Regions from separate parts of the Massilia orientalis genome, predicted to be linked through region 2. Evidence: predicted binding sites of a transcription regulator. Region 2 holds the regulator's gene; the other holds the start of a gene.
The links. Region 2 encodes NrdR, which represses ribonucleotide reductase genes. Its sites were predicted from a motif close to CACNANATNTNGTG; they were not measured.

Region 1 (15,101 bases), on a different contig from region 2:
CCTCGAACGCCTTGCCGACCTTGTCGTGCAGGTCCGGGGCTTCCGACGGCGAGAACAGGGTCCATTCGCCCTTTTCCATCACGCGCTTCATGAACAGGTCCGGAATCCAGTTCGCGGTGTTCATGTCGTGCGTGCGGCGGCGGTCGTCGCCCGTGTTCTTGCGCAGGTCGAGGAATTCCTCGATGTCCAGGTGCCACGTTTCCAGGTAGGCGCAAACGGCGCCCTTGCGCTTGCCGCCCTGGTTGACGGCGACGGCGGTGTCGTTGGCGACCTTCAGGAACGGCACGACGCCCTGCGACTTGCCGTTCGTGCCCTTGATGCGCGAGCCGAGCGCACGCACCGGCGTCCAGTCGTTGCCCAGGCCACCGGCGAATTTCGACAGCAGCGCGTTTTCCTTGATGGCGTCGTAGATGCCTTCCAGGTCGTCGGCGACGGTGGTCAGGTAGCACGACGACAGCTGCGAGCGGCGGGTGCCCGAGTTGAACAGCGTCGGGGTCGAGCTCATGAAGTCGAACGTCGACAGCAGGTTGTAGAACTCGACGGCGCGCGCTTCGCGGTTCTCTTCACGCAGGGCCAGGCCCATCGCGACGCGCATGTAGAACGCCTGCGGCATCTCGATGCGGGTCTCGCGGATGTGCAGGAAGTAGCGGTCGTACAGGGTCTGCAGGCCGATGTAGCCGAATTGCAGGTCGCGGTCGGCGACGATGGCCTTGGCCAGCTTCTGCAGATCGAACTTGCCCAGTTCCTCGTCCAGCAGCTCGGCGGCTATGCCCTTGGCGATGTATTGCGGGAAGTAGGTGACGTATTCGGCGGCGGCGCCGGCTTGCGGCACCTCCTTGCCGAAGATCTCCTTGCGGATCGAGTGCAGCAGGATGCGCGCGGTGACCTGGCTGTAGGCCGGATCCTTTTCCATCAGCGCGCGCGCGGCCAGCACGGCCGACTTGTGCAGTTCCTCGACGGGCACGCCGTCGTACAGGTTCTTGACCGTCTCGGCCAGGATGGCGTCGGCGTCGACGTGCTTTTCCAGGCCGGCGCAGGCGGCGTCGATCAGGGACGACACTTCGTTCATGTCCAGCAGGCGGCGCGCGCCGCCGTCGACCACGTGGATCTGCGGGGCGGCGATTTGCGTCGTGCCGGCGGCTTCCTTGGCGGCGCGGCGCTCTTCCATGCGCTTGGCGCGGTACAGCACGTATTCGCGCGCGACGTCATGTTCGCCCGAGCGCATCAGGGACAGTTCCACCTGGTCCTGCACATCCTCGATGTGGAAGGTACCGCCGTTCGGCTGGCGGCGCACGAGCGCCGCGACCACGTTGTTCGTCAGTTGCGCGACCAGCTCGCGGATGCGTGCCGACTCGCGGCCCTGCTCGCCATTGACGGCCAGGAACGCCTTGGTCATCGCGACGGCGATCTTGCTCGGCGCGAACGGCACCACGGCGCCGTTACGGCGGATGATGCGGTAGTCGCTGCCCGCGACCAGTTCGTCCGCGCTCTTGCCGGCCGTCGTAGCTGCCGCGACGGTGTTGATGGAAATGTCCGAAGATGTTTGCATTGAGCCTCCCAGCATTGGCGTCACAGACTGCCACCGCCTTTACGAATTAGGTAGATATGGACCCCTCGGAGTGAATCCAGGGAACGCTGCCAACTCATCAAAATTGGCAACTCGATAACTTTCTGCCGATAAAAAATAGGAGCGGCAATATTGAGAAAAAAAGCGTCGCGCTCCTACTCAGCCTGTTCGGCATTAAGGCCGTTGACCACTAGATGTAGTAGACAACGGCCTTACAGACCTAATTGTAGTCGATGTCCGCGATTTTTATGAGCTCTGTGAGTAAGATTTTTTTCTTGACATCGATCAGTGCCGATACTTGAAGCCTCCACGGCGAAGTAAGCACTAACATTGAATTTGTAGCGCGAATTCGTGTGCTTATTAATCGTGCAAAATCGGCCTGTTTGGCGTTGCTGCGTTGGCGAAAAGACCACGCGCTTCACAGTCCCTGACTCAGGGCTCGGGCGCGTGGATATCCAGTTTCTGCATCTGGTAGCGCAGCTGCCGGACGCTGATGCCGAGCAGGCTCGCCGCCTGCGTGCGGTTGAACTGGGTCTGGTTCAGCGCGCGCAGGATGATGTCGCGCTCGACCTGGCTCAGGTAGTCCGGCAGGTTGCTCGGCAGCGCGCCGTACGCGAGCGGCGGCGGTGGCGCGGCCTGCTCCAGCGCCGCTGTCGGCGCCGGTGCCGCGCTCACCGGCGTCTGCGGCGGCTGCGGCACGACGGCCGCATCGCCCAGCTTCGCCCCTTTCAGCAGCAGGTCGCCCACTTCGATCACGCCGTCGTCGGCAAACGCGAGCGCGCGTTCCAGCACGTTTTCCAGCTCGCGCACATTGCCCGGGAACGCATAGCCGCGCAGCGCGTCCAGCACGCCGGGCCCCAGTCGCGCCCCGCCCGGCCCGGCCAGGCGCGCGAGGATGGCGTCCACCAGCAGCGGCAAATCGTCCAGCCGTTCGCGCAGCGGCGGCAACGTGAGCTCGATAACGTTCAGGCGATAGAACAGGTCCTGGCGGAAGCTGCCGTTTTCCACGCATCTGGCGAGATCCTTGTGCGTGGCGCTGATGATGCGCACGTCGACCGGTTCCTCGACCGTCGCGCCGATCTTGCGCACGCGCCGCTCCTGGATCGCGCGCAGCAGTTTGACCTGCATCGCGAGCGGCAGGTCCGCCACCTCGTCGAGCATCAGCGTGCCGCCGTTGGCGGCCTGGAAGAAGCCGTCGCGCTCGTCGTTCGCGCCCGTGAACGCGCCCTTGCGATAGCCGAAGAACTCGGCCTCCATCAGCGCCTCGGGGATCGCGCCGCAGTTCACGGCGACGAACGGCTTGCCGGCGCGCGCGCTCTGGGCGTGGATCGCGCGCGCGGCCAGTTCCTTGCCGCTGCCGGATTCGCCGTTGATCGCGATCGGCGCCTGCGAGCGGGCCAGCCGCGCGATCTGCGTGCGCAGCGCCTGCATCGCGGGCGATTGGCCAACCAGGCGCGACGTGTCTCCGGCCTGGCTGGCGGCCGGCGCCGCCGCGGGGTCGGACAGTTTCAAGGCCGCGCGCACCATGGCGCGCAAATCGTCCAGCACGACGGGCTTCGACACGTAGTCGAACGCCCCGGCTTTCAGCGCGACGACGGCATTCTCGGCGCTGCCATACGCGGTGATCACGGCGATGGGCGTGCTCTTATGATGGGCAGCGACTTCGCGCACCAGTTCCAGCCCGAGTCCGTCGGGCAGGCGCATGTCGGTCAGCACCAGCGCATAGGGCTTCTGCCCCAGCAGCGCACGCGCCTCGCGGACGGTCGCGGCGCTGTCGACGTCGAGCCCCATCTTGAGCAGGGTGATCTCGAGCAGCTCGCGCAGGTCGGGTTCGTCGTCGACCACCAGGATGCGGGGTGAGCTCATGCCTTCTTTCCGTGACATTAGATAGTTGCACCGAACGTGATCACGAAGCGGCCGCTGGCCTCACCCGTGCCGCCGGTGCCCGCGCCGGGCCGCACGTCCTCGGTGCGGTATTCGTAGTCGAGCATCGCGCCGTTGTTCAGGCACAGCTCGCGCGCCAGGTACAGGCCGAGGCCCGTGCCCTTGCTCGACGTCGTGTAGAACGGTTCGAACAAATGCGCCCGCACTTCCGGCGTAATGCCCGGACCGTCGTCCTGCACGTGCAATTCCATGCGGCCCGTCGCGTCGAGCACGGGGACCACGCGGATGCTGGCCGGCTTGCCGCTCGCGTAGCGGATCGCGTTGCCGAGCAGGTTCACGAGCACTTCGCGCAGGTGCAGGCCGTCGAAACGCACGGACCGGCCGCCCGCATCGCCTACCCACACTATATCACCGGCCATGCCGTGCATTTCCGTGAACTCGGCGCGCAGCTCGGGCAGGAAGTCGTCCAGCGCGACCGGCGTGCCGTTCGGCTGCACCTTGCGCGACAGTTTCAGGATGTCCTCGACCATGCGGTTCACGCGCGCCACGTTGTCGTTCACGATGCGCAGCAGGCGCGTTTCCGCCGGACCGTGCAGGTCTTCCGCGAGCAGCGACGTCGCGTGGCCGATTGCCGACAGGGGATTCCGCACCTCGTGCGCGATACTGGCCGTCAGGCGTCCCATCGATGCGAGCTTGAGTTGCTGCGCCTGGTTTTCGATGGCGCTCACGTCCTGCAGGAAGACGAGGCTGCGTTCGGCCGTGCCCTGCGGCGTGTCCACGCGCGCGAAGCGCAACTTCAGGTGCACCGGCTGGTCGAGGCGGCCGCACACCGGGCCGTCCGTCTCGTGCCAGCGCTTGACGGTGACGAAGCCGCCGGTCGCCGCCGCCGGCGCGTCCATGCAGCGGCCGACCCAGTCCGTGAAGCGCTGCGCCACGGGTTCCAGCGCCGCCAGGTCGGTCAATCGAAACGTGTTGCCGTCCTCGCCCGGCTGCGTCTCCAGCCCGAGCATGCGGCGCGCCGCCGGATTGCCGCCGAAGACGGTGCCATCGCGCCCCAGCACGAGGATGCCGTCGTCCACGTCGTCGACGACGATGCGGTAGATCGCCTGCTGGATGCGCAGGTCGGCGCCGTGCCGCGCGGCCAGCTCTTCCTGCTTGATGAGGCGCGCGGCCAGGCGGTTCACCACCAGCACCACCGCGAAGAATGCAGCGCCGGTGAGCCCGGCCTGGGTCAGCGGCGGGTCGTCCGCGCGCATGAAGATCCCCCAGGTACTCTCGCCCAGCACGAACAGCGTGGCCAGCGCGGCCGAGAACAGGGCCAGCACCAGCGGCGCGAGGATCGCGGCGCCCGCCAGCGGGAACAGGTACAGCAGCGCGAGGCCGCTGCGCATGCCGCCGGCGGCGAGGTACAGCAGCGAGATCGCGACGATGTCGACGAGGACCTGGGCCGACAACTGCCACAGGAAGCGCCGCCGCCAGCGCTGGGCGACGACCGCGAACATCAGCGCGGCCAGCACGTAGGCGATGCACGTCTCGGCATACGCGGTGCCGTCGACGCGGCCGCGCCGCACGTCGATCGACAGGTACAGCAGCAGCACGAACGCGATCACGATGCGCGTGACCGTGAGCGTTTGCAGGGAGCGCCAGAACGTCGAGCGCGACTCGGCGGAAAGGGAAAGCCGGCTCGCCATGCGGCGGCTTACCGGGCCTGCTGGTGCGCCTCGCGCGCGTGCGCCGTGCCGCAATAGTCGCGGCCATCGGCCCGCACGGCTTCCGACGCCGGGAAATAGATGCCGCAATGGGCGCAGCACAGCATCGTCTCGGATTGGTCCTCGACGCGGCTCCAGGCCTTCGTGTCCCCGCCGGCGGACGCCGGTGCCGGCCCGGTGCCGGTGGCCGGGCCTTGTGCGCGCGTCATCGCGGCGCGCAGTTTGCTGCGGATGGCGGCCACCACGAGGATGACGAGCGCAATCCAGAAAAGCAGTCGCGTCATACGAACCCCCGGTGCAGAACGACTTCGAAAACGAACCGGCTGCCGACGTAAGCCAGCGCCAGCGTGGCGAATCCCGCCAGCGTGAAGCGCAGCGCGGTCTTGCCGCGCCAGCCGCGCCAGCGGCGTCCGGCCAGCAGCGCGGCGAACAGCACCCACGACAGCAGCGCGAAAAAGTTCTTGTGGTCCCAGCGCAGCGCGCGGCCGAACAGCTGTTCGGAGAACACGATGCCCGACAGGACGGTCAAACTGAGCAGGACGAAACCGATGCCGATCATGCGGAACAGCAGCCGCTCCATCGTCAGCAGCGCCGGCAGCTGGTCGAGCGCGCCGGTAAACCAGCCCTTCTTCGCGCTCTTCGTGTGCAGACGCGCCTCCTGCAGCGCCATCAGCACGGCGTGGAAGGCGGCGATCGTGAGCGTGCTGTACGCCGACACGGCGACCGCGACGTGCCAGCCGAACGCGGGCGACTGGTCCTGCACGGGCATCAGGTTGCCGGGGAATAGCGGCGGCAGGATCGCCGCGACGGCCGCGCACGGCATGACCATGCGGCGCATGCCGTCCAGCGCGAAATTGCGGTTCTCGATCCAGTAGGCGGCGACGGAAATCCACAGGGCCGCCGACAGCATGAATGCGAAGCCGACACGCAGCGTGCCATTCGACACGATGTCCGGCCACAGCGCGGCACCGTGCACGGCCCAGGCGACGGCGGTCACGGCCGAAATGGCCGAGCCCTGCCGCGACGGCAGCAGGGCACATACCGCGTACAGGATTGCCGCGGCGATGAATAGGGTGAGTTGCATACGCGCGAGTCTACACCATCCGGAATGGGCGAGGTTAGGTTGTCAGAAGAGTAAGCGGCACGTCATTCCCGCGAAGGCGGGAATCCATGCTGAGTTACCGGAGTCGCGCCCGCTTCGCGATCACCAAGATTTCCGAGGCTCAGTATGGGTTCCCGCTTCCGCGGGAACGACGGCTGTTCAATCCACGGCCGCGGCCTTGATTTCCGCGTCGTGATGCCGCTGCTGCTCCTCCATCACCATCAGCCCCAGTTCGCGCTTGAGCGCATTGAACTCGGGCGCCGCCGGATCGCGCAGGCGCGGCAGGTCGACCAGGATGTCGCGCTTGATCGTGCCAGGCCGGTACGTCATCACGACGATGCGGTCGGCGAGATAGATCGCTTCCTCGATGCTGTGCGTGACGAAGATGACGGTCTTCTTCAGTTCCGCCCACAGGCGCAGCAGCTCGTCCTGCAGGTTGCGCCGCGTGAGGGCGTCGAGCGCGCCGAACGGTTCGTCCATCAGCAGGATCGGCGAATCCAGCGCCAGCACGCGCGCGATCGCCACGCGCTGGCGCATGCCGCCGGACAGGTCCTTCGGATAGCGTTTGGCGAAATCCTCCAGCGACAGGAGTTTCAACAGCCCGCCCACGCGCGCCGCGATCTGCGCGCGCGCCATGCCCTTGATCTCCAGGCCGAAGCCGACGTTCTGCTCCACCGTCATCCACGGGAACAGCGCATATTCCTGGAATACCATGCCCCGCTCCGGCCCGGGCCCGGCGACCGGCACGCCGTCGGCCAGCACGCGGCCGGTCGTCGGCGGCGCGAAACCGGCGACGGCGTTCAGCAGGGTCGACTTGCCGCAGCCGGACGGTCCCAGCAGGCAGACGAACTGGCCGTGCGGGATCTCCAGCGAGATGTCCTGCAGCGCGACCATGCGCCGGCCGTCCCCGTCGAACACTTTACTGACATGGTCAATCACGATGTGTGCGGTCATGGTCAGTGCTCCAGGCCGCGGTGCCAGCGCAGCAGATGGTTGTTCAGTTTATTCATGCCGACGTCGATGGCGAGACCGAGCAGGCCGATCGTGATCATGCCGGCGATGATCTTGTCCGACCAGAAGTACTCGCGCGCCTCCGAGATGCGGAAACCGAGGCCGTTGTTCACGGCGATCATCTCGGCCACGATCACGACGATGAACGCCGTGCCGATGCCGATGCGCATGCCGGTCAGGATGTACGGCACGGCCGCCGGCAGGATCACGCGCAGGAACAGCGTCGTCCCGCTCGCGCCCAGGTTGCGCGCCGCGCGCAAATAAATGCCGTCGACCTGGCGCACGCCCGCGATGGTGTTCATCAGCACGGGAAAGAAGGCGCCCAGCGCGATCAGGAAGAAGGCCGGCGGGTTCCCGAGGCCGAACCACAGCATCGACATCGGGATGTAGGCGATCGGCGGAATCGGGCGCAGCAGCTGGAACAACGGATTCAGCCAGGCATGCGCGATGCGGCTCGCGCCCATGGCGAGGCCGATCGGCAGCGCCAGCGCGGCGCCGACGAGGAAGCCGACGATCACGCGGTACATGCTGCCGATGGCGTCGGTGATCAATTCGCCGGAGACCATCCACGCCAGCCGCCCGCCGCCGTTGGCCTCGTGCCAGGCCGGGTAGTCCTGCAGCGGCAGCAGGTACGCGATCCACTTGTGCCAGACCTGCAGCGGGGACGGCAGGACGTGCTCGTTGACCCATCCCATGCTCGCCACCCACTGCCAGATCGCGATCGCGACGATCGGCACGACCAGGCCGATCGCGATGTCCTGCCACCTGCGTTTCAGCATCTCCGCTCCTTGCGTGGTTTCGTTTACTTGATGTTCAGGCTCTTCTTCGCCTCATCCAGCAAATCGGTCTTGACCCAGTCCTTCGCCACCGGCGGCTTGGCCATCCGGCCGACGCCCGTCTTGAACATGATGTCGGCCGTGGTCTGGATGTGCTCCGGCGTGATGTCGTAGGTATAGGGCGAATTGCTGATCGCGTCGTCGAAATCGTCCTTCGTGATCTGGCCCTTGAACACGACTTCGCGCACGTATTTCTCGGCCAGCGCGCGGTCGCGGATGAAGGCGCTCGTGGCCATGACGAAGCAGCGCATGAATTTCTCCGCCACGGGGCGCTTCGTGTTGTAGAACTTTTCCGTCATGACCATCGTCCGCACCGGTTCGCCGATCGGCGTGTCGTACGGTTTCAGGACCTCGACGCCGAAGCCCTTGTTGATCGCCTGCGACGACTGGGGTTCGGACTGCATCATGGCGTCGATGTTCTTGCCCAGCAGCGCCTGGTTGAGGTCGGCGTATGCCAGGTAGACGATCTGCACGTCCTTGCCGGGCGCCGGGTCGGCACTGAGGCCGGCCTTTTGCAACTCGGCCATCAGGAGCACTTCCTGGATGCCGCCGCGCGTCACGCCCACCTTCTTGCCCTTCAGGTCCTTCACGGCCTTGACGTTGGCATCCGCGCGCGCGACGAGCCGGGCGCCGCCCTTCGCGAAGCCGGCCACGACGTAGATCGGCGCACCGCCGGCGCGGCCCGAGATCGCGGCCTCGGACGCCGTCGTGCCGACGTCGAGTTCACCCGCGATGATGGCCTGCATCACGTCCAGGCCCTTCGCGAAGATGCGCTCCTCGACCTTGATCCCGCACTTGGGCGCGATCTCCTTGATGTATGACACCGCGCCGTAGTGCGCGAACTTGAGGTTGCCGAGGCGGACCACGTCCTGCGCCTGGGCGCCGCTCGCGGCCAGCAGCGCGGCGATGGCGAGGGTCTTGCCGAACACGTGTGCTTTCATTGCCTGTCTCTCCGATTGGGGTAGAACTTTTATTGGAATGAACTGCGTGACGCCTCTGGAACATAAACTCGAAGCAATACATTGTCAAACCGTCCAATCAGGTTTTACCAAGAATCAAATCGAATCGTTGACTATGCCGCTTGCGAATGGCTGAATTCGGGTCTTGACGGGGAAAAACCCGCCCCGACATGCGGTAAAATGGCGTGTTGCGCGCCCGCCGCTTATATATATCAGGGAACCTCGAAAAACCGTCGCGAGCGGCAGCAATGTCGTTCGAGAAGCGCAGCTGTACGAGCAGTACAGCGAGCATCGCAGGACGACAGTGCAACGCGCAGTAGGTTTTTCGACGTTCCCATCAGTACAAAAGGTAGAACATGCTGGATAACCTGACACAACGCCTTGCCAAGGTCGTCAAGACGATGCGTGGCGAGGCCCGCCTCACCGAGGCCAACACCGCCGAGATGCTGCGCGAAGTGCGCCTGGCCCTGCTCGAGGCCGACGTCGCGCTGCCGGCCGTGCGCGAATTCATCGCCAAAGTGAAGGAAAAGGCCCTGGGCGAGGAAGTCATCGGCTCCCTGTCGCCGGGCCAGGCCCTCGTCGGCGTCGTGCAGAAGGAACTGGGCGCGCTGATGGGCGCCGACCTCGGTCCGGACGCGTCGCAGCTGTCGTTCGCGCAGCAGCCGCCGGCCGTGATCCTGATGGCCGGCCTGCAGGGTGTCGGTAAAACGACCACCACCGGCAAGCTCGCCAAGTACCTCAAGGAAGAAAAGAAGAAAAAGGTCCTGACCGTCTCCGCCGACGTCTACCGCCCCGCCGCGATCGCGCAGCTGGAATCGGTGACGAAGCAGGTCGGCGCCGACTTCTTCCCGTCCACCGCCAGCGACAAGCCGGTCGACATCGCGAAGAACGCGATCGACTGGGCGAAGAAGCACTATCACGACGTCGTCATCATCGACACGGCCGGCCGCCTGGCCATCGACGAGGCGATGATGCAGGAGATCGCCGCCGTGCACGCGGCCGCGAATCCGATCGAGACGCTGTTCGTCGTCGACGCCATGGTCGGCCAGGACGCGATCAACACCGCGAAAGCCTTCAACGACGCGCTGCCGCTGACCGGCGTGATCCTGACGAAACTCGACGGCGACTCGCGCGGCGGCGCGGCGCTGTCCGTGCGCCACGTGACGGGCAAGCCGATCAAGTTCGCGGGCGTGTCGGAAAAGCTGGACGGGCTGGAAGCGTTCGATCCGGCCCGCATGGCCAACCGCGTGCTGGGCATGGGCGACATCCTCGCGCTGGTCGAGGAAGCGCGCAAGGGCGTGGACATGAAGGCCGCGGCCGACATGGCCAACAAGATCAAGTCGGGCGGCAAGTTCGACATGAACGACTTCCGCGCCCAGCTCGCGCAAATGAAGAAGATGGGCGGCATGGCCGGCCTGCTCGACAAGCTGCCGGCCCAGTTCCAGCAGGCCGCAAACGGCGCCAACATGGACCAGGCCGAGAAACAGGTGCGCCGCATGTGCGGCATCATCGATTCGATGACGCCGGCGGAACGCGCCAAGCCGGAACTGATCAAGGCCAACCGCAAGCGCCGCATCGCGGCCGGCGCCGGCGTGCAGGTGCAGGAAGTGAACCGCATGCTGACCCAGTACGATCAGATGAACACGATGATGAAGAAGCTCAAGGGCGGCGGCCTGATGAAGATGATGCGCGGGATGAAGGGCATGATGCCTGGTATGCGCTGATCCTTGATCCGCCCCAACGACGCCGTGCGCGACCACCGTCCCGCACGGCTTTTTTGTGCTTGGGAGGCCTGTTTTTTCGCTCTAGGGAGGTCCGGGTAACACAACGGGCTGTTTTAGGGCTTGTAAGAGTGAAAAAATTTCGAAAAAGACTTGCACGAACACTAAAACCCTACCAATATAAGCCGGGTGCGCTCAAGCGCAAATTTCCATGTGTTCCGTTTAGGAGGCTCGAAGATGGCAACAGCCAAAAAAACCACCGCAGCGCCCGCGAAGAAAGGCTCGGCTTCGCCAGTGGCGAAGCCGAGCGCCAAGCCGGCGGCGGCCGCTAAAAAGGCAGCAGCTCCTGCCAAAGCAGCAGCACCGAAAGCAACCGCAGCAGCAAAGAAGCCTGCCGCGGCACGCAAGCCCAACGCCGCTTTCATGAAAGAGATGACCCCGTCCGCAACGCTGGCCGCCGTCGTCGGCGCGAAACCGCTGCCGCGCACGGAAGTGACCAAGAAAGTCTGGGACTACATCAAGGCGCAAAACCTGCAGGACGCGGCCAACCGCCGCATGATCAACGCCGACGACAAGCTGAAAGCCGTCTTCGGTGGCAAGGCGCAGGTGTCGATGTTCGAAATGACCAAGCTGATCTCGGATCACCTCAAATAAGAACATCTGGCTGGCTGCCCCATGGCCCCATGCGAAAAGCCCCGGCGAGCCGGGGCTTTTTGCTTTACATGACCTCCGACATGAGATTCGACCTGGTCGACCTGCAGCTGTTCCTGCACGTGCTGGATGCCGGCAGCATCACGGCCGGCAGCCGGCGCGCGCACCTGGCGCTGGCGTCCGCGAGCGAACGCATCCAGCACATGGAAGAGACGCTGGGCGTACCCCTGCTCGTGCGCGGCCGGCGCGGCGTGCAGCCGACGGCAGCGGGCCTCGCCCTGCAGCGCCACGCCCGCCTCGTGTTCCAGCAGCTGGCGCGCCTGCGCGCGGAACTGGGCGAGCATGCGGCGGGCCTCAAGGGCCAGGTGCGGCTGCTGTGCAATACGGCGGCGCTGTCGGAGTACCTGCCGGAGCGGCTGGCCGGCTTCATGGCGCGCCATCCGGACGTCGACATCGACCTCGAAGAACGCACCTCCAGCGACATCGCGCGCGCCGTGCGCGAAGGCGGCGCGGACCTCGGCATCGTGGCCGACACGGTCGACCTGTCCGGCCTGGAGACCTTCCCGTTCTGCACCGACCGCATCGTCGCGGTCGCGCAGCCGGCATTGGCGCGCACGCTCGTCACGCAGGAGGGACAAGCCGTGACGTTCGCGCGGCTCGTGGATTTCGACCACGTCACGCTGACGGGCGACAGCGCCCTGTTCCGCTATCTGACGCAGCTGGCCGAACGCGCGGGCCGCACCTTGCGCGCGCGGGTGCGCCTGCGCAGCTTCGACGCCGTGTGCCGGATGGTGGAGAGCGGGGTCGGGATCGGCCTGGTGTCCGAACCGGCCGCGCGGCGCTGTGCGCGCACGATGGACCTCGCCGTGCTGGAGCTGGCCGACGCGTGGGCGGTGCGCCAGCTGTCGCTGTGCATGCGCAGCTTCGAGGGCTTGCCACGCCACGCGCAGCAGCTGATCGAGGAGATTCGGGCGTAGGCTGAGAAAAATCAGCGGCTGGACACCATCACGTCCTGCTTGAACTCCCAGTTCTTCCACGCCGCCAGCACCGCATTCGGATACTCGGGCTTGCCGCGGCTGCCGTTGTAGCGGCCGAGGGCGAGATACAGATTGCCCCCTTCCATGTCGATGTACATGCGCAGGATCGAGCAGCCGTAGCGCAGATTCGTCTGCATGTCGAACAGCGCGCGGCGGTTCGAGTCGCCGATCACCTTCGTCCAGAACGGCATCACCTGCATGTAGCCGCGCGCGCCGACCATCGACACGGCGTACTTGCGGTACGCCGACTCGACCTGGATCAGGCCCAGCACGAGCCCCGGATCGAGGCCCGCGCGCGTCGCTTCGTACCACGCGATTTCGAGGAATTCCGTGCGCGTCTGATCGTCCGGCAGGCGGCGCTTGAGGCGCGCCGACATCGCGTCGAACCACTGCTGGTAACGGACGCGCGCGACCTCGTCGCGGAGGACCGGCTTGGGCGGCCGGCCGTCGCGAATGGCGTTTTCCAGTGCAAGTCGGACCGCGTCTCCCAACGCTTCCTCTTTCTGGTTGCCGGCCTGCGCCGCGCCGCTGCTCATCAGTGCAGCGGCGAGCAAGACCGGGCCGAGCCGGGCTGCTGCCCGGCTGATCAACCGTCGCGCCATCACTTGCCCAGCTTGCCCTTGATGAAGCCGAGCATGTCCGCGGCAGGAACGGCGGTCGCTTCAAGCTCGCGGCGGCCCTGGTATTCCAGGTTGCCTTCCTTGAGGCCACGCTCGCCGATCACGACACGGTGCGGCACGCCGACCAGTTCCCAGTCGGCGAACATGGCGCCCGGACGCAGGCCGCGGTCGTCGACGATGACGTCCACGCCGGCCGCCTGCAGCTCGGCATACAGGCGATCGGTCTCAAGCTTCACCAGATCGCTGCGGTCATAGCCCATCGGGCACAGCACCAGCTCGAACGGCGCGATGGCGTCCGGCCAGATGATGCCCTTGTCGTCGAAGTTCTGTTCGATGGCGGCGCCCAGGATGCGGGTCACGCCGATACCGTAGCAGCCCATCTGCATCGGGGCCGGCTGGCCTTTCTCGTCCAGGTAGACGCAATTCATCGCGGCGGAGTACGCGGTACCCAGCTGGAACACGTGGCCCACTTCGATGCCGCGCTCGATCGCGAGCTGGCCCTTGCCGTCCGGCGAGGCGTCGCCTTCGACCACGTTGCGCAGGTCGGCGACGACCGGCTCGGCCACGTCGCGGCCCCAGTTGGCGCCGGTCAGGTGGTAGTCGGCTTCGTTCGCGCCGCACACGAAATCGGCCATGTTGGCGACGGTGCGGTCGGCCACGATGTTGACCGGCTGCTTCGTACCGATGGGGCCGAGGTAGCCCGGCACGGTGCCGTAGGCTTCCTGGATCTCGGCTTCGCTGGCGAAGCGGAAGTCCTTCAGGCCCGGCACTTTCGTGACCTTGACTTCGTTCAGTTCATGGTCGCCGCGCAGCAGCAGCAGCCAGTTTTCCCTGACCTGCCTGCCGTCGACGTCCTTCTCGACCGTCAGCGCGATCGACTTGACGGTCTGGTCCAGGCCGATGCCGAGCAGCTTGGCCACGTCTTCGCACTTGGTGGTCTTCGGCGTGGAGACCTTCGTCAGCGGCTGCGTCGCGGCGCCGCGCTGGGCGATCAGCGGCAGCGCCTCGGCCGCTTCCATGTTGGCCGCGAAGTCCGAGTTCGGGCAGTAGACCAGCGCGTCCTCGCCGGTGCTGGCGATGACGTGGAATTCGTGCGAGCCCGTGCCGCCGATGGCGCCGTTGTCGGCCGCCACCGCGCGGAACTTCAGGCCGAAGCGGTTGAAGATGTTGACGTAGGCGTTGAACATCGTCTCGTAGGACTTCTGCATGCCTTCGACGTCGCGGTCGAAGGAATAGGCGTCCTTCATCGTGAACTCGCGGCCGCGCATCAGGCCGAAGCGGGGACGGCGCTCGTCGCGGAACTTGGTCTGGATGTGATAAAAATTCAACGGCAGCTGGCGGTACGACTTGACTTCGGTACGCACGACGTCGGTCACGACTTCTTCCGAGGTCGGCTGCAGCGCGAAGTCGCGGCCGTGGCGATCCTTGAGGCGCAGCAGTTCCGGCCCCATCTTGTCCCAGCGGCCCGTCTCCTGCCACAGCTCGGCCGGCTGCACCAGCGGCATCAAGAGTTCGATCGCGCCCGCCTTGTTCATCTCTTCGCGGATGATGCCCTCGACCTTGCGAATGACGCGCAGGCCCAGCGGCATGTACGTGTAGATGCCGGAGCCGAGTCGCTTGATCATCCCGGCGCGCATCATCAGTTTATGGCTGACGATCTCGGCGTCGGAGGGCGCTTCTTTGAGCGTTGAAATAAAAAATCGTGAGGCGCGCATATCGGTGAATTCTTTTTAAAAAGAGAGGGTTATAATCGACCTAATTTTAAAGGATTAGCTGGCTGATGCATCCAATCTTTATACAAATGGATCCGAAACACGTGGTGCATGCTGTTGTTCCTGTGCAGGTTGCGCGACAGACGTATCTGGATTGCTAGGTGAAAACGTAAGTAAGAGGGATCAGCCGGCAGAAAGTTTCGAGGTGAATTATGCTCGATCGTGAAGGGTTTCGCCCCAACGTCGGCATCATCCTGCTGAACGCCAACAACGAAGTGTGGTGGGGCAAGCG
Region 2 (15,101 bases):
CTCCGCCTGCTTCACGGCCTGCATCGCGGCGGCGAGATTCCACGAGTGCGACGTCGAGGCGCTGTCCAGCAGGTCGAGGATCGACACCGGCTGGTGCACGCGCACGAGCGTCTCGCGGTCCTCCTGCGGGTCGCCGTGGACGAGCGCCAGGTGCGCCGAGCCGCTCGGCTTGTCGCGGAAGGCCACCAGCTTGAACTCGCCGTGCACGGTGGCCAGCGAACGCTCCGCCACGCGCTCGACGAGGGTCTCGTTCTGGCTGCGGTAATGGATCAGGTCGGCGATGGTGCCGATCTTGAGGTTGTGCTCCTGCGCGAATTCCAGCAGGTCCGGCAGGCGTGCCATCGTGCCGTCTTCCTTGATGATCTCGCAGATGACGGACGCCGGGGTCAGGCCCGCCATTTCCGTGAGGTCACAGCCCGCCTCCGTATGGCCGGCGCGCATCAGCACGCCGCCCTTGACGGCACGCAGCGGGAAGATGTGGCCCGGCTGGACGAGGTCTTCCGGCCTCGCATCCTTCGCCACCGCCACCTGGATGGTGCGGGCGCGGTCCGCCGCGGAGATGCCCGTCGTGACGCCTTCCGCCGCCTCGATCGAGACGGTGAAGTTGGTGCCGAACGACGTGCCGTTGCGGGTCGTCATCATCGGCAGTTCGAGGCGGTCGCAAATCTCCTCGGACAGGGTCAGGCAGACGAGGCCGCGCGCATGGCGGATCATGAAATTGATCGCCTCCGGCGTGACGTGTTCGGCGGCGAGCACCAGGTCGCCCTCGTTCTCGCGGTCTTCCTCGTCGACCAAAATGACCATGCGCCCGGCGCGCAGTTCGTCAACGATTTCCTGGGTGGTGGAGATGGGCATGTGGATTCCTCGAGAGTACGGACCGGCTGGTGCGGAAATCCGCTATTTTAAAGGATTTGCCAGTCCTCGGCCGTATCCCCGTCGGGGGCCGCGCACTCTAGAGTCCCGCTACCACTGTCGTGGCATTGTTTCGTTGCATAATGACAACGACCCGCTTTGTTCGGCCTGCATTACATCATGCTCATTTACAAGTGTGGCCTAAGCCGGGCAAGGTAGAATGATTTTTTTCCGTGCCGAGGACGTCGTCGCATGCTCATCCGTATCGCCCGCATCACTTTTCTCGTCGCCGCCCTGCTCGTGCAGGGCGTGGCGCCGGGCGCGTCCCTCAAGCTCGACGATCCGCTGCCGATCGGGGCCCAGGTCAAGGTCGGCAAGCTCGACAATGGCCTGACCTACTATATCCAGCGCAACCGCATGCCCGAGCACAAGCTGGAACTGCGCCTCGTCGTCAAGGCCGGCTCGATCCTCGAGGACGAGGACCAGCAGGGCCTGGCCCACTTCACCGAGCACATGGCCTTCAACGGCTCGCGCCATTTCAAGAAGCACGAGCTCGTCTCGTACCTGCAGTCGATCGGCGTGAAGTTCGGCGCCGACCTGAACGCCTACACCTCGTTCGACGAAACCGTCTACATCCTGCCCGTGCCGTCCGACCGCAAGGACGACCTCGACAAGGCCTTCCTCGTACTGGAAGACTGGGCCCACGGCCTCACGCTGACGGACGCCGACATCGACAAGGAACGCGACATCGTCCTCGAGGAAGCCCGCCTCGGCAAGGGCGCCGGCGACCGCATGCAGAAGGTCCTGATGCCGAAGATCTACAACGGCTCGCGCTATGCCGACCGCCTGCCGATCGGCCAGGAAGACGTCATCCGCACCTTCAAGCCGGACACGCTGCGCCGCTTCTACAAGGACTGGTACCGCCCCGACCTGATGGCGGTCGTCGCCGTGGGCGACATCGATCCCGCCCAGGCCGAGAAATTGATCCGCCGTCATTTCGCCGGCCTGAAGAATCCCGCTCACGCGCGTCCGCGCGACTACGCGAAGATCCCGGCACGCACGGACAACGAGGCGCTCGTCGTCACCGACAAGGAAGCGGGCCCGGCGTCGATCCTGATCCGCTACCCGCTGCAACCGTTCCATGAGCGCGCCACCCTGCGCGGCTACCGCGAGCAACTGGTCGAAGCGCTGTTCGCGGGCATGCTGAACCAGCGCCTGCAGGAATTGTCGGCGCTGCCCTCCCCGCCGTTCATCGGCGCGAGCAGCGCCCTGTCGCGCCTGACGCCGCGCTACCGCTCGTACAACGCGATGGCCGCGCTGGGCATGAACGGCGCCACCGTCGCCATCGACGCGCTCGTGCAGGAAAACGAGCGGGCCCGCCGCTTCGGCTTCACGGCGAGCGAACTCGATCGCATGAAGAAGACGATGATGCGCACCTACGAGCGCGCCTGGAACGAGCGCGACAAGACGGATTCCGCCGTCCACGCCGCCGAACTGATGCGTAACTTCCTCGAAGGCGAATCGATTCCCGGCATCGATGCGGAGTACCGCTACGTGAAGGAACTGGCACCCGGGATCACGCTCGCGGAGATCAATGCCTACGCCGCCAGGACCATCCCGGCCGACTCCGGCAAGCTCGTGATCTACACGGGGTCGACCAAGACGGAAGGCGACGCCCCGATTCCCACCGGCGCGCAATTGCTGGCCGCCGTCACGAAGGCCGAGAAGCGCGACGTGAAGGCGCACGACGAAAAGGCCGTCGCCGCGCACCTGATGGACCAGCCGCCCGCGCCCGGCAAGATCGTCGAGGAAAGCCGCGATGGGAGCCTCGGCCTCACGCGGCTGACGCTGTCGAACGGCGTCAAGGTGATCCTCAAGCCGACGACGTTCCGCAACGACCAGGTCCTGATGAGCGCCGCGCGGTTCGGCGGCCAGAGCCTGTTCGACGACAAGGACATGTTCAACGCCCGCTACGCCGACACGATCGTCGCCGCGATGGGCCTGAAGGATTTCTCGCCGCTGGACATGCGCAAGATCCTGGCCGGCAAGGCCGCCTCCGTGAGCGCGGGCCTGGGCAACAACACCGACGTCGTCGCGGGCACGGCGGGCGCCACCGACGTCGAGACGATGCTGCAGATGGTGTGGCTGAAGTTCGCCGGCGTGCGCCGCGACGAAGACCTGTACAAATCGTTCATCGGCAAGCAGATGGAACTGGCGCGCAATCGCCTGTCGCAGCCGGGCGCCCTGTTCGGCGACACCGTGCTGGCCACGCTCTACAACAATAATCCGCGTGCCCCGCGCGCCCTGCGTCCCGAAGACATCGGCAAGATCGACCTCGACCGCGCGATCGCCATCTACCGCCAACGCTTTTCCAGCGCCAAGGACCTGACGTTCATCTTCGTGGGCAGTTTCGACGTGGCCGCCATCAAGCCGCTGATCGCGACCTACCTCGGCAGCCTGCCCACGCCGGACATCCCGACCGCCTTCCGCGACCTCGGCATCCGTCCCGTGACGGGCGTCGTCAAGCGCGAAATCAAGAGCGGCTCGGAAGACCGCAGCAACGTGTCGCTGACGTTCACGGGCCCGAGCGAGGTGACGGAACTGGAAGAACTGCGCCTGTCCGCGCTGACGGAAGTGATGAACATCCGCATCATCGACATCCTGCGCGAAAAGCTGGGCCTGATCTATGGCGGCGGCATGGAAGCCTCGATGACGCGCATCCCGTACAGCCACTATACGATCGGCGTCCAGTTGCCGACGGGCCCGGACAACGTCGACAAGGTGCTGGAGGCAACGTTCGCGGAGATCGATCACATGCGCAAGGATGGTCCGACGCAGGAAGACCTGGACAAGGTCAAGACGAACTGGCTGCAGACCTACCGCAAGTCGCTGCAGGAAAACGCGTACTGGCTGGCCGCCCTGCAGACGTCGCTGACGGAAGGCACCGATCCGGGCACCATCCTCACGTTCGACAAGGACATCCAGAACCTCACCGTGGACGACGTCAAGCGGGCGGCGCAGCGCTACCTGAACAAGGAGAACTACGTGCAGGTGGTGCTGAATCCGGAGGCCAAGGCCGCCGCGGCCCAGGCACGGAATGACACCGGAAAGAAACCCGGCGAATCCTGATTACTTCAAGTACTTGTTGAACCACGCGATCTCGCGCGCCCGCAGGTCGCGCTGGTTCTCCGGCTTGCGGAACGCGTGTCCCTCGCCGTCAACCACGAGCAAGGTGGTCGGCACGCCCATCGCCTTCAGGCCGTGCCAGAACTCGAACGATTGCGCCGGCGGGCACTCGACGTCGCGCTCGCCCACGTAGACGAAGGTCGGCGTGCGCGCCACCTTGATCGATTCGATCGGCGACGCGGCGCGGTAGACGGCGGGATCGTCGTACATCGTCGCGCCGAAGTACGGCACCATCCACTGGTCGATGCCGTTCTGGCCGTAGTAGCTGATCCAGTTGGCGATGCCGGCGCCGGCCACCGCGGCCTTGAAGCGCTGGCTGTGCGTGACGCCCCACATCGTCATGAAGCCGCCGTAGGAATGCCCCATCAGCCCGAGGCGGTTGCCGTCGATGGGCGCGCGCGCGATGACCGCGTCGACGCCGGCCAGGATGTCGCGCCAGTCGCCGCCGCCGAAGTCGCGCCGGTTCGCGCGCGTAAACGCCGCGCCCTGGCCATAGCTGCCGCGCGGGTTCGGCATGAAGACGAAATACCCTTCCTTCACGAGGTCGCGCGCGAGCGGGTTGCCGTTGTCGCCGGCCGCCACGTAGCGCGGCGACGCCGCCGCCGCCGGGCCGCCATGCACCTGCACGATCATCGGGTAGGTGCGGCCCGCCTCGACGCTGCGCGGGCCCAGCAGCCAGCCCTGCACGTTGAACCCGTCGTTGGTCCAGCCGATGCTGCGCGCGGCGACCTGCGGCAGGAACCCGTCGTTGTCGCGGGTGATGGGCACCAGTTCCGGCAGGCGTCCGGCGACGATGCGCGGCGCGTGCTCGAAGTCTTCCGTCACCGACGCGGCCACGCGGCCGTCCGCGCTGAACACGACCCGCCCGTCGCGTCCCGCCGAGACGCCCACGGGCGCCTGCCACAGCATGCGCGCGCTGCGCGCCACGGGATCGATCGCGGCGATGCCGGCGTCGCTGCCGGCCAGCACGGACGCGAGCAACTCCTTGCCGCGCCACGTGATGCCGTTGAACGTGCCTTTGTAATCCGGCGTGACGTCGACCGGTTCCCCGCCTTCCAGCGGCACCGTGTACACGTCGCCGCCGACGGAGCCGAAGTCGCTCATCAGGCCACCGATGAACGCGACCGTGCGACCGTCCGGCGACACGTGGGGCATGTTCATCTGCATCTTCGGCGCCGCGATGATGCGCAGGCGGCCGCTCGCCGCGTCGACGTGGCCGAGCGTTGCGATCCACCAATTGTTGTCGCCATTGCCCCGCGCGCTCGTGACGACGAAGCCCTTGCCGTCCGGCGTCCAGTCATATTCGTAGATAAAGGTATCGCCTGGCGACACGAGGCGGTAGTCCCCGCCTGCCGCGGGCACGATCGCGATGCGCTGCTCGTCCTCTTCCTGCGCGAGGCCGATCTCGCCGACCTGGCGCGCCCCCGCCTCGACGGCACCCGTGAGCTTCTTCGCGCCGACCGTCGCGAGGAAGGCGACCTGGCGGCCGTCCGGTGACCAGCGCACCGTGCCGGCGACGCCCCCGATCGTGGCCAGCGTCGTCACGCGGCCGTCGCGCACCAGCACGACGCTGGCGGTGCCGGCCCTCGGATCGGCGACGATGGCGGCCAATGTCTTCTGGTCCGGCGACCACGCGAGGGACTCCAGGCGGCATGGCGCGCAATCGGATTTCTGCCACGTCGACGCGATCCGGCCGGTGGCCGTGTCGCGCACGACGATGCGCGGCCCCGTCTTCGGTTCACCCTCCACCGCTTCCACCGCCGCGATGCGCTCGCCGTTTGCCGTCATCGCGAGCGTTCGGTAGGTGCGCATGCCGGCTGGATCGGCATGTGCCAACGCGGCCGCCGCCAGCAGCACGGTCAATGCCGCGCCGCGCGCGACGGTCTTGCGATCGAGGGAAAGGTCCCGGGTCATGTCTCGTCCTTGTTATCGTTGCGATGCCAACGTAAAGACGGGCAGGCCGGCTACGCTGGCACGCAGGCCAGCAGGCAGTCTACGCCATTCGCTCAGGCCTTGGCGGCGCTGAGCATGCGCTCCACGTAGCGCGCGATGAGGTCGATCTCGAGATTGACCTTCTTGCCGGCGCGCAGGTGCTTCAGCGTCGTAACGGCGATCGTGTGCGGGATCAGGTTGATCGAGAAGCGGCAGCACTGGCTGCCGGCGGCGTCGATGTCCTCGACGCTGTTGACGGTCAGCGACACGCCGTTCACGACGACGGAACCTTTATAGGCCAGGTACTTGCCCAGGTCGCGAGGCGCGTCGACGACGAGCTTCCACGACTCGCCCACCTGCTCGAAGCTGTGCACGTCGCCGAGGCCGTCGACATGGCCCGAGACGAGGTGGCCGCCCAGGCGCTCGGCCAGGGTCAGCGCCTTTTCCAGGTTCACTTCGCCCGGCTGGTCGAGGCCCACCGTGCGATTGAGGCTCTCGCGCGAGACGTCGACCGCGAAGGCGCTGTCCGTCTTTTCGACGACGGTCATGCAGGCGCCGTTGATGGCGATCGAGTCGCCCAGCGCGACGTCGGCAAGCGGCAGGCCGCCCGCGTCGATGTCCAGGCGCACGCCGGCATCCGCGCCGTCCGCCAGCGGGGTAACCGATTTGATGCTGCCGACGGCAGCGACGATTCCGGTGAACATGATCTCTTCCTTTGTTTTGACAGTATCGGTATTACGCGTGGCGCTTCGGATCCTCGTCCCGCTTGAAACGCGCCAGGATGCGCAGGTCCGGCCCGACCTGGGCCACGCCGTGGAAATGCAGCGGCAGCTTGTCGGCGAGGTGCGCGAGCGGCGGCAGCGCGAACATCCCCTGTCCCGGGCCGACGAGGCTGGGCGCGAGGTAGACGAGCAGCTCGTCCACGCAGCCCTCGCGCACGAGCGAGGCGTTCAGCTTGGAACCGGCCTCGACGTGCAGCTCGTTGATCTCGCGCCGCCCCAGCTCGCGCATCAGCGCGGGCAGGTCGACCTTGCCGGACGCATTCGGCAACATGAGGATCTCGTGTCCCAGCGCCTGCAGCGCCGCTTCCTTGTCCGCGTCCGGCACGGCGGCCACGATCCAGCACGGCTCGCCCTGGAGGATGCACGCGTCGAGGTCGATGTCGAGGCGGCTGTCGACGATCACGCGGCGCGGCTGCAGCGGCGTGTCGATGCCGCGCACCGTCAGCTGCGGGTTGTCGACCTTGATCGTGCCGATGCCGGTCAGGATCGCGCTCGCGCGCGCGCGCCACGCGTGGCCGTCCGCGCGCGCCTGGGGGCTCGTGATCCACTGGCTCTCGCCGTTGTCCAGCGCCGTGACGCCGTCCAGGCTGGCCGCCGTCTTCAGGCGCACCCACGGCCGCCCGTGGCGCATGCGCGTGAAGAAGCCGATGTTCAATTCATGGGCCGGTTCGGCCAGCAGGCCCGCGCTGACCTCGATCCCGGCCGCTTCCAGCTGCGCGAGGCCGCGGCCGGCGACGAGCGGATTCGGATCGACCATCGCCGCCACGACGCGGCCGACGCCCGCCTGGATCAGCGCGTTCGAGCACGGCGGCGTGCGGCCGTAATGGCTGCACGGCTCCAGCGTCACGTAGGCGGTGGCGCCGCGCACGTCGTTGCCGCGCGCCTGCGCATCGCGCAGCGCCTGGATCTCGGCATGGGCCTGGCCCGCGGCCTGCGTGTGGCCCGCGCCGATGACGGTGCCGTCGCGCACGATCACGCAGCCGATGCGCGGGTTGGGCGCGGTGATGTACATACCCTTCGCCGCCCATTCCAGGGCCAGCGCCATGCCGTCGGTATCGCTCTGTATCTGCACTCTCGTTTCCGGTCTCGCTACGTTGTGTTGCCAGGTTCGCACTGGCGGCGTCCCGCCGCTTGAAGGTTCACGCTGGCGGCGACTCGCCGCTTGACGGTTCACCGCCGCCTAATTGTCATGGCGCCGGTGCGCCGTCGCAACCCGCATCGCGCGCCGGATCGCACACGCGCGCCCGGCCCAGCATGTTGATTTTAATACGGCGGATGTGCCCGCCATGAAACAGCGACACCGTTCCCCAGCGCGCCGCCGCGCTGTTACCGTCGGCGCAACTGCGTCCCGCGCCATTGTAGGCGATATAGTACGGCCGTGCGACATTCGTGAAAGCGAAGTCGATGGCAATGCCCGGCGCCAGCGGCCCGTGCTCCGCGATCAGCTCGCCCTCCCCCGGCTGGCCACCACCGTCGCGGTCTCGGTCGGGGTCACTGAGCACTTGCCAGCCCTGGCGCCAGTCGGCCCCGAGCGGATCGCGCGGCACCACCTTGACGTGCCGCCCGCGCGCGAGCGCCTGCGCCCGCGCGAGGTCGATGGCCGCGAACAGGTCGCCGGTGGCGGCCTTCAGCTGCTGCGTCCGCACGAGGTCGCGCAGGTCGGGCACGGCGATGGCCAGCACGATCGCGGACACGGCGAGCACGATGCACAGTTCGGGCAGCGTCACCCCGGCCGGCCGCCGGGCGCGCCTGGGAATGGATGTCACGGCCAACATCGCGCCTCCGGGTGTTCCGCGCCCTGGTGCCCGGTACTGTCGAGCGTCAGCGCGCCGCAATCGGGATCGCGGAAGCGCATGTCGACGCGGGCCGTGCCGGGACGGGCGCGGATCTCGACGCAGTCCCCGATCTCGCGGCCGGGACAGGCATGCGCGTCGAGCTCGTAGGCGCTGGCGGACGCGCTGGAGCCCGACCACCACGCGAAGCCGTCCGCGCCGGGCTCGCTCGCCGAGAACTCGACATACGTCTGATGCTGGAGGCGGTAGCGCTCCTGGCGCTGCATGGCGTCGATCAGCGCCACCTGGCCCTCGACGCGCCTGACGCGCACGGTGTAGCCGGCGTAGGACGGGTACGCGAGCGCGCCGAGGATGCAGAGGATAGTCAGGACGATCATCAATTCGACGAGCGTGAATCCCGCATCATGGCCGGGTACGGGCGTGCAGCTCGTCCCAGTTCGCGATCTCGCGCCAGCCGATACGGCCGGCCGGAAGCCGGCGTTCCGGCGGCCGATCGCCGTTGCCGCCGCCGCGTGCGTCCTCGTTGCCATTGTCATGTCCTTCATCATCGTCGTTTCCATGTCCGTGATCGCCTCCGGCGCCGCTCGCCGGCGGCGGCAGCCGGACCAGCGACTGCAATACGACCCGCGTCGACGTCCGCATCCCGAAGCCGATGGCCGTGACGCGATAAAAGCTGCCCTGTTGCGCCACCGCCCCCGCCGGCGCGATCCTTTCGATGACGTAGGCCGGCAGCCGCGCGGTCAAGCCCCCACGGCCGACCGCCAGCACGGCGCTCGTGAACCGGCCATAGGGCACGAGCGCCGGGTTGCCGGCGTCCGCCAGGTCGAGCGCCTGCCATGCCGGCGGCGACCGCTCGCGGCACAGCCCGACGTCGTCCGCACCGCGGCCGCAGTCCTCCGCGAACGCGTCGCCGCCCACCGGACCGAAGTGCGCGGTGCGCTCCGCCGGCACGCCCGCCGCGCCGGCGACGTCGTGCTCGGCGTCGCGCAGGGCCGCCTCGGCCGCCGCCTGCGCAACGTCGCGGTCGCGCTCGTTGCGCGCGGACGCCAGCAGGACGAACGCCCCGCGCGCGACGGCCACGCCGATCACCATCGTCGCCAGCATCAAGGTCAGCGCGCAGACGAGGGCCAGTCCGCGTTCGCGTGCGAACGTCCTCATGATGGCGGCGCCGGCACCGCGGCCGTGAACGTGAACAGCCGCCGCTCGCGCCGGCGCAGGTCCGGCGTCATACGCGCTTCGTCGAGCGAGCTGCCGGGGTCGTCAAACCCCGCCGCGGACGCATATCCGGCACCCAGCAGGTCGTAGCGCGCGCTACCGGGTTCGCCACGCGTGGGACGGCTGCCGTGCAGCAGCAGGCCCACGCGTACGCCGACGACGCGTTTCCAGTGCGTCCGCCGGTTGAACTCGGCCGGAGGCAGGGCGGCGAAGCCGGCATCGAGCGCGTCGATCCCCGTCGCGTTCACATAGAGGTTGGGCGTGCCGTCCGGCGGGTCGTCAGTATCGACGCCGTACAGCACCTGGAAGCCGTCCACGCCGCCGACCACCGCGTCCGCGCTCCAGTGCGCGGCGCCGCGGTATTTGCAGTGCAGCTCGGCCTCGCCTTCACCGTTGCGCGCCACGTAGAAGATGCTCCAGCCCTCCTCGCCCGCCGCGACCGGGAAGCCGGCGCAATCGACGGCGCTGGCGTCGCCGGGAAAGCGGACCGCCAGCACGTCGCTGCCGTTGACGGCGGCCGGCAGCGGATCGTCGATGGCGGCCGCGGCACGGGACAAGGTGCGCGCATCCAGTCCCGCGAGGCGTGCCGGGGCATTGTCCGCGGCGGGGTCGGCCAGCATGTCGGGATCGGCGGCGCCGGCCTGGCGTATGGCGCGGCCGATGAGGTCGATGGCGAAGCGTCCGCCGTCCTCCACGCCGCCCGACTCGGCCTGGGCCGCGTATGCGCCGTTCGCGAGCACGAGCAGGCGTCCGGCCATCAGCACGATGCCGAGGCCGATCGTCAGCGCCACCATCAGTTCGACCAGCGTCAGGCCACGCTGATGGATCCACGCGTTCATGGCGCCGCTCCCGCCAGCGGCATCATCAGCTTTGGGGCACCGGTCTCGCTGTCGCCTTGCGCGCGCCAGCCGAGCTTGACGACAACGGGCGCGCCGTCTTCCCCGTCGCAGGTCCAGGGCAGTACGCCGGCGGCATCGGGCCGGCCCGCATCGCGGCACACGCGGATGCGTCCCCCGGGGAAACCGGCCGCCACGGTCTCGGCCACTTCGAACACGTCGAAGCGCGCCAGGTCGTCCGCGTCGCAATCCGTGTCCGCATAGCACAGCGCCGGTGCGGCCGGCGCACCACCGGCGTTGGCGTCATAATCGAGGTGGAGATAGGGGTTGTCGGACTGCGCCAGCGCACCGGGATTGGTGCGCATGCGCTCGGCCAGCGAGCGCGCCAGGCGGGTGCCGTCGGACAGGCGGGCCGCGTCGCGCGCAGAGCGCACGGCCAGCGTCTGCAGCGCGGCCGCGCCGGCGATGCCGAGCGCGACGACGAACAGGGCGACGAGCACTTCGACCAGTGTAAACCCCGCGCGCACGCTCAGTGGCGAACCCGACAGCGACCGCATCGACGACCTCCAGCATTGCGTTGAACAGAGCTGACAAGGTAACAGTCGAGCTCCGGCAAGCCGTGTGGCGACTCAACCGTGAGGAGGGAACTAAAAACCGGGAAAAGTGACGCGCTTATTTGCGCGGCTGGCCCACTTCGGCGATGGCTTCCTGGAACTCGGCCAGGTCTTCGAAGTTCTTGTAGACGGAGGCGAAGCGGATGTAGGCGATCTTGTCGAGACGCTTGAGTTCCTGCATCACCAGCTCGCCGACATGGCCCGTGTCGACCTCGCGCCGGCCGCTGGTAAGAAGTTTTTCTTCGATGGAGGCGACGGCGCGGTCGATGGCTTCGGCCGCCACGGGACGCTTGCGCAGCGCGAGCATCAGGCTGCCGCGCAGCTTGGAGGATTCGTATTCGGTACGGCTGCCGTTCTTCTTGACGATGAACGGCATCGAGAGCTCGATCCGTTCGTACGTGGTGAACCGCTTGTCGCACGCGACGCAGCGGCGCCGGCGGCGGATGGCGTCACCTTCCTCGGATACGCGGGTATCGAGGACCTGGGTGTCTTCATGCTGACAGAACGGACATTTCATGGGGCTCGTAGAGGGCGCCGCAAGGGCGCCCTCCCTATCGCTTTACGCTTCGTAGACCGGGTACTTGTCGGTCAGTTGCTTGACTTCCGCCTTGACGCGCTCGATGGTCGCGGCGTCGTGCGGGTTGTCCAGCACGTCGGCGATCAGGTGGCCGACCTTGACGGCGTCTTCTTCCTTGAAGCCGCGGGTCGTGAAGGCCGGGCTGCCCAGGCGGATGCCCGACGTCACGAACGGCTTCTGCGGGTCGTTCGGGATGCCGTTCTTGTTGCAGGTCATGTGCGCCTGGCCCAGGATGGCTTCCGCTTCCTTGCCGGTCAGGCCTTTCGAACGCAGGTCGACGAGCATCACGTGCGACTCGGTACGGCCCGAGACGATGCGCAGGCCGCGCGAGATCAGCGTCTCGGCCAGCGCCTTGGCGTTCTTGACGACCTGCTGCTGGTAGGCCTTGAATTCCGGCGACAGCGCTTCCTTGAAGGCGACCGCTTTACCGGCGATCACGTGCATCAGCGGACCACCCTGGATGCCCGGGAAGATCGCGGAGTTGATGGCCTTCTCGTGCTCGGCCTTCATCAGGATGATGCCGCCGCGCGGGCCGCGCAGCGACTTGTGCGTCGTCGACGTGACGAAGTCGGCGTGCGGGACCGGGTTCGGGTATTCGCCGGCGGCGATCAGGCCGGCGTAGTGGGCCATGTCGACCATGAAGTAGGCGCCGACTTCCTTCGCCACGCGGGCGAAGCGCTCGAAGTCGATACGCAGGGCGAAGGCGGAGGCGCCGGCGATGATCAGCTTCGGCTTGTGCTCGCGCGCCAGGCGTTCCATCTGCTCGTAGTCGATGTCTTCCTGCTCGGTCAGGCCGTAGGAGATGACGTTGAACCACTTGCCCGACATGTTCAGCGCCATGCCGTGGGTCAGGTGGCCGCCTTCGGCCAGCGACATGCCCATGATGGTGTCGCCCGGCTTCAGCATCGCGAAGAACACGCCCTGGTTCGCCTGCGAACCCGAGTTCGGCTGGACGTTCGCGGCTTCGGCGCCGAACAGTTCCTTCACGCGGTCGATCGCCAGCTGCTCGGCGACGTCGACGTATTCGCAGCCGCCGTAGTAGCGCTTGCCCGGATAGCCTTCGGCGTACTTGTTGGTCAGTTGCGAGCCCTGGGCCTGCATCACGGCCGGCGACGTGTAGTTCTCGGATGCGATCAGCTCGATGTGGTCCTGCTGGCGCTTGTTTTCCTTCTGGATGGCATCAAACAGTTCCGGGTCAACCTTGGCGAGCGTGTGATCTTTTGCAAACATGAAAAAACTCCAATCGATAAGAGAACCAGGCAACGGTCAGCGCTGAACAGGCGGGAGCCGAAACACATGCGGGGCAGCCGCGATACCAACGCGTACCAGTCGGTGGCTGCCCAGGCGAACGGCAAGTTTGAAATCTCACGTTCCCCGGTGGGTGCCCACCTTCGCCACGCGCCGGCAGGCCGATCGCTCCTGATCGGACGGCAGCGCACGGTTTTCGCCAGTCACGTGAGATGTAAATGGAACCCCGGATTGTACGGGATTGTGCGGCTGCCAGGCAAGGAAACCGATGCCGACCTGTCAACCCGGCCTCCGGCGCTGCCCCGCGTGGTCATTTCAGCTACAATCTCACGGTTACAACCTGCCAGGCAAAAACCAAAATGATCGTTTTCATCACCGGCGCATCGGCCGGCTTCGGCGCCGCCATGGCGCGCACTTTCGTCAAGAACGGCCACCAGGTGGTGCTGGCGGCGCGTCGCAAGGACCGTCTGGATGCGTTGGCCAAGGAACTGGGCGAATCCGCCCTGCCGATCGCGATGGACGTCACCGACAAGAATTCGATCGAGGAAGCGCTGTCGATGCTGCCGCAATCCTGGCGCCAGATCGACGTCCTGATCAACAATGCCGGCCTGGCCCTGAACACGAAGCCGGCGTACGAGGTGCCGCTGGAAGACTGGGAAACGATGATCGCCACGAACATCAAGGGCCTCGTCACGATGACGCACGCCCTGCTGCCCGCGATGGTCGAGCGCGGCAATGGCCTGGTCATCAACATCGGCTCCGTGGCCGGCCGCACCCCGTATCCGGGCGGGAACGTGTACGGCGCCACCAAGGCGTTCGTCGAGCAGTTCACGCTGAACCTGCGCGCCGACCTCGCCGGCACCGGCGTGCGCGCGACGAACATCGCGCCGGGCCTGTGCGGCGGTACCGAGTTCTCGAACGTGCGCCTGCGCGACGACGCGGCCGCGGCCAAGGTCTACGAAGGCACGCAGCCGCTGACGGCCGAAGACATCGCCGAGACCGCCTACTGGATCGCCTCCCTGCCGCCGCACGTCAACATCAACCAGATCGAGATGATGCCGACCTGTCAGGGCTACGGTCCGCTCAACATCAAGCGCAACCTGGGCTGAGGCGTCAAGCACAAAAATCGGCCGACCGGCGAACGAATTGTTTTCGCTTTGTAACAGCGGCGCCGGCCAAAATGAAAAAGTGCTACAGTTGCTGGCTTGGCATGAGCCTCTCACATTCTCACGCCGGCCACTCATACCCAAGTATATGTACCCTGGCGCACGTATAACGGGTATAAATGGCGTAAAATGTTTCCCATTTTCATTTATGGCAGCTGAAATGCCTTCAGTTTTCACCTGGACAGTTCGCGTCTATTACGAGGATACGGACGCCGGCGGCATCGTGTACTACGCCAATTACCTGAAGTTCTTCGAACGTGCGCGCACCGAATGGCTGCGTTCGCTCGGCATCGATCAGCAAACCCTGCGCGACGAGGACGGCGCGCTGTTCGTCGTGCGCAATGCCAGCGTCGACTACGTCGCGTCCGCGCGCCTGGACGATGAAGTGAAACTGACCCTGAACGTGGAAAAGCTCGGCCGCGCGTCCGTCGAGTTCGACCAGCAAGCCTGGCGCGGCGATACGCTGCTCGCCAGCGCCGATGTCCGGGTCGGCTGCATCGATGCCGTCACGATGCGTCCACGTTCCCTCCCCGACCTTGCCGCTGCTAAAATGCGTGCCGCCTGATCATCCATTTGACCAAATATATATCCAATGAACGCAGTCCAAGACCTCTCATTCATTGAACTGATCCGCCATGCCCACGTGCTGGTACAGTTGCTGATGGCCCTGCTGTTCGCGATTTCCCTGATGAGCTGGACATATATTTTCCGCAAGCTGTTCGCGATCCGCGCGGCACGCCGCCAGACGGAACAGTTCGAGCGCAGCTTCTGGGCCGGCGGCAACCTGCACACCCTGCACCAGAGCGCCAGCAGCCAGCGCGACCAGAGCGGTCCGCTGGCCCGCATCTTCGAAGCGGGCATGGGCGAGTTCATCAAGGGCAAGCAGGCGTCGCGCGACGC

Region 1: a site for NrdR is predicted at 1,756-1,769, ahead of QPK29_RS24705 (ribonucleoside-diphosphate reductase subunit alpha). Genes of this name have one in related genera too.

Annotation. Positions count from the first base shown of each region.
Region 1 covers NZ_JASNRB020000018.1:1,643-16,743, forward strand. The annotation lists gene QPK29_RS24705 (ribonucleoside-diphosphate reductase subunit alpha) at 1-1,549, opposite strand, end outside; gene QPK29_RS24710 (sigma-54-dependent transcriptional regulator) at 2,000-3,433, opposite strand; gene QPK29_RS24715 (two-component system sensor histidine kinase NtrB) at 3,451-5,142, opposite strand; gene QPK29_RS24720 (PP0621 family protein) at 5,151-5,444, opposite strand; gene QPK29_RS24725 (cytochrome C assembly family protein) at 5,441-6,244, opposite strand; gene QPK29_RS24730 (ABC transporter ATP-binding protein) at 6,422-7,216, opposite strand; gene QPK29_RS24735 (ABC transporter permease) at 7,219-8,052, opposite strand; gene QPK29_RS24740 (ABC transporter substrate-binding protein) at 8,076-9,050, opposite strand; gene ffh (signal recognition particle protein) at 9,425-10,792, shown strand; gene QPK29_RS24750 (SWIB/MDM2 domain-containing protein) at 11,027-11,443, shown strand; gene QPK29_RS24755 (LysR substrate-binding domain-containing protein) at 11,524-12,417, shown strand; gene QPK29_RS24760 (lytic transglycosylase domain-containing protein) at 12,429-13,079, opposite strand; gene QPK29_RS24765 (proline--tRNA ligase) at 13,079-14,812, opposite strand; gene QPK29_RS24770 (RNA pyrophosphohydrolase) at 15,022-15,101, shown strand, end outside.
Region 2 covers NZ_JASNRB020000008.1:23,158-38,258, reverse strand. The annotation lists gene ribBA (bifunctional 3,4-dihydroxy-2-butanone-4-phosphate synthase/GTP cyclohydrolase II) at 1-855, opposite strand, end outside; gene QPK29_RS14050 (M16 family metallopeptidase) at 1,105-3,981, shown strand; gene QPK29_RS14045 (S9 family peptidase) at 3,982-5,952, opposite strand; gene QPK29_RS14040 (riboflavin synthase) at 6,045-6,674, opposite strand; gene ribD (bifunctional diaminohydroxyphosphoribosylaminopyrimidine deaminase/5-amino-6-(5-phosphoribosylamino)uracil reductase RibD) at 6,706-7,824, opposite strand; gene QPK29_RS14030 (GspH/FimT family pseudopilin) at 7,940-8,527, opposite strand; gene QPK29_RS14025 (type IV pilin protein) at 8,515-9,039, opposite strand; gene QPK29_RS14020 (pilus assembly PilX family protein) at 8,948-9,703, opposite strand; gene QPK29_RS14015 (PilW family protein) at 9,700-10,599, opposite strand; gene pilV (type IV pilus modification protein PilV) at 10,596-11,153, opposite strand; gene nrdR (transcriptional regulator NrdR) at 11,269-11,727, opposite strand; gene glyA (serine hydroxymethyltransferase) at 11,770-13,017, opposite strand; ZMP/ZTP riboswitch at 13,119-13,252, opposite strand; gene QPK29_RS13995 (SDR family NAD(P)-dependent oxidoreductase) at 13,395-14,144, shown strand; gene ybgC (tol-pal system-associated acyl-CoA thioesterase) at 14,362-14,766, shown strand; gene tolQ (protein TolQ) at 14,794-15,101, shown strand, end outside.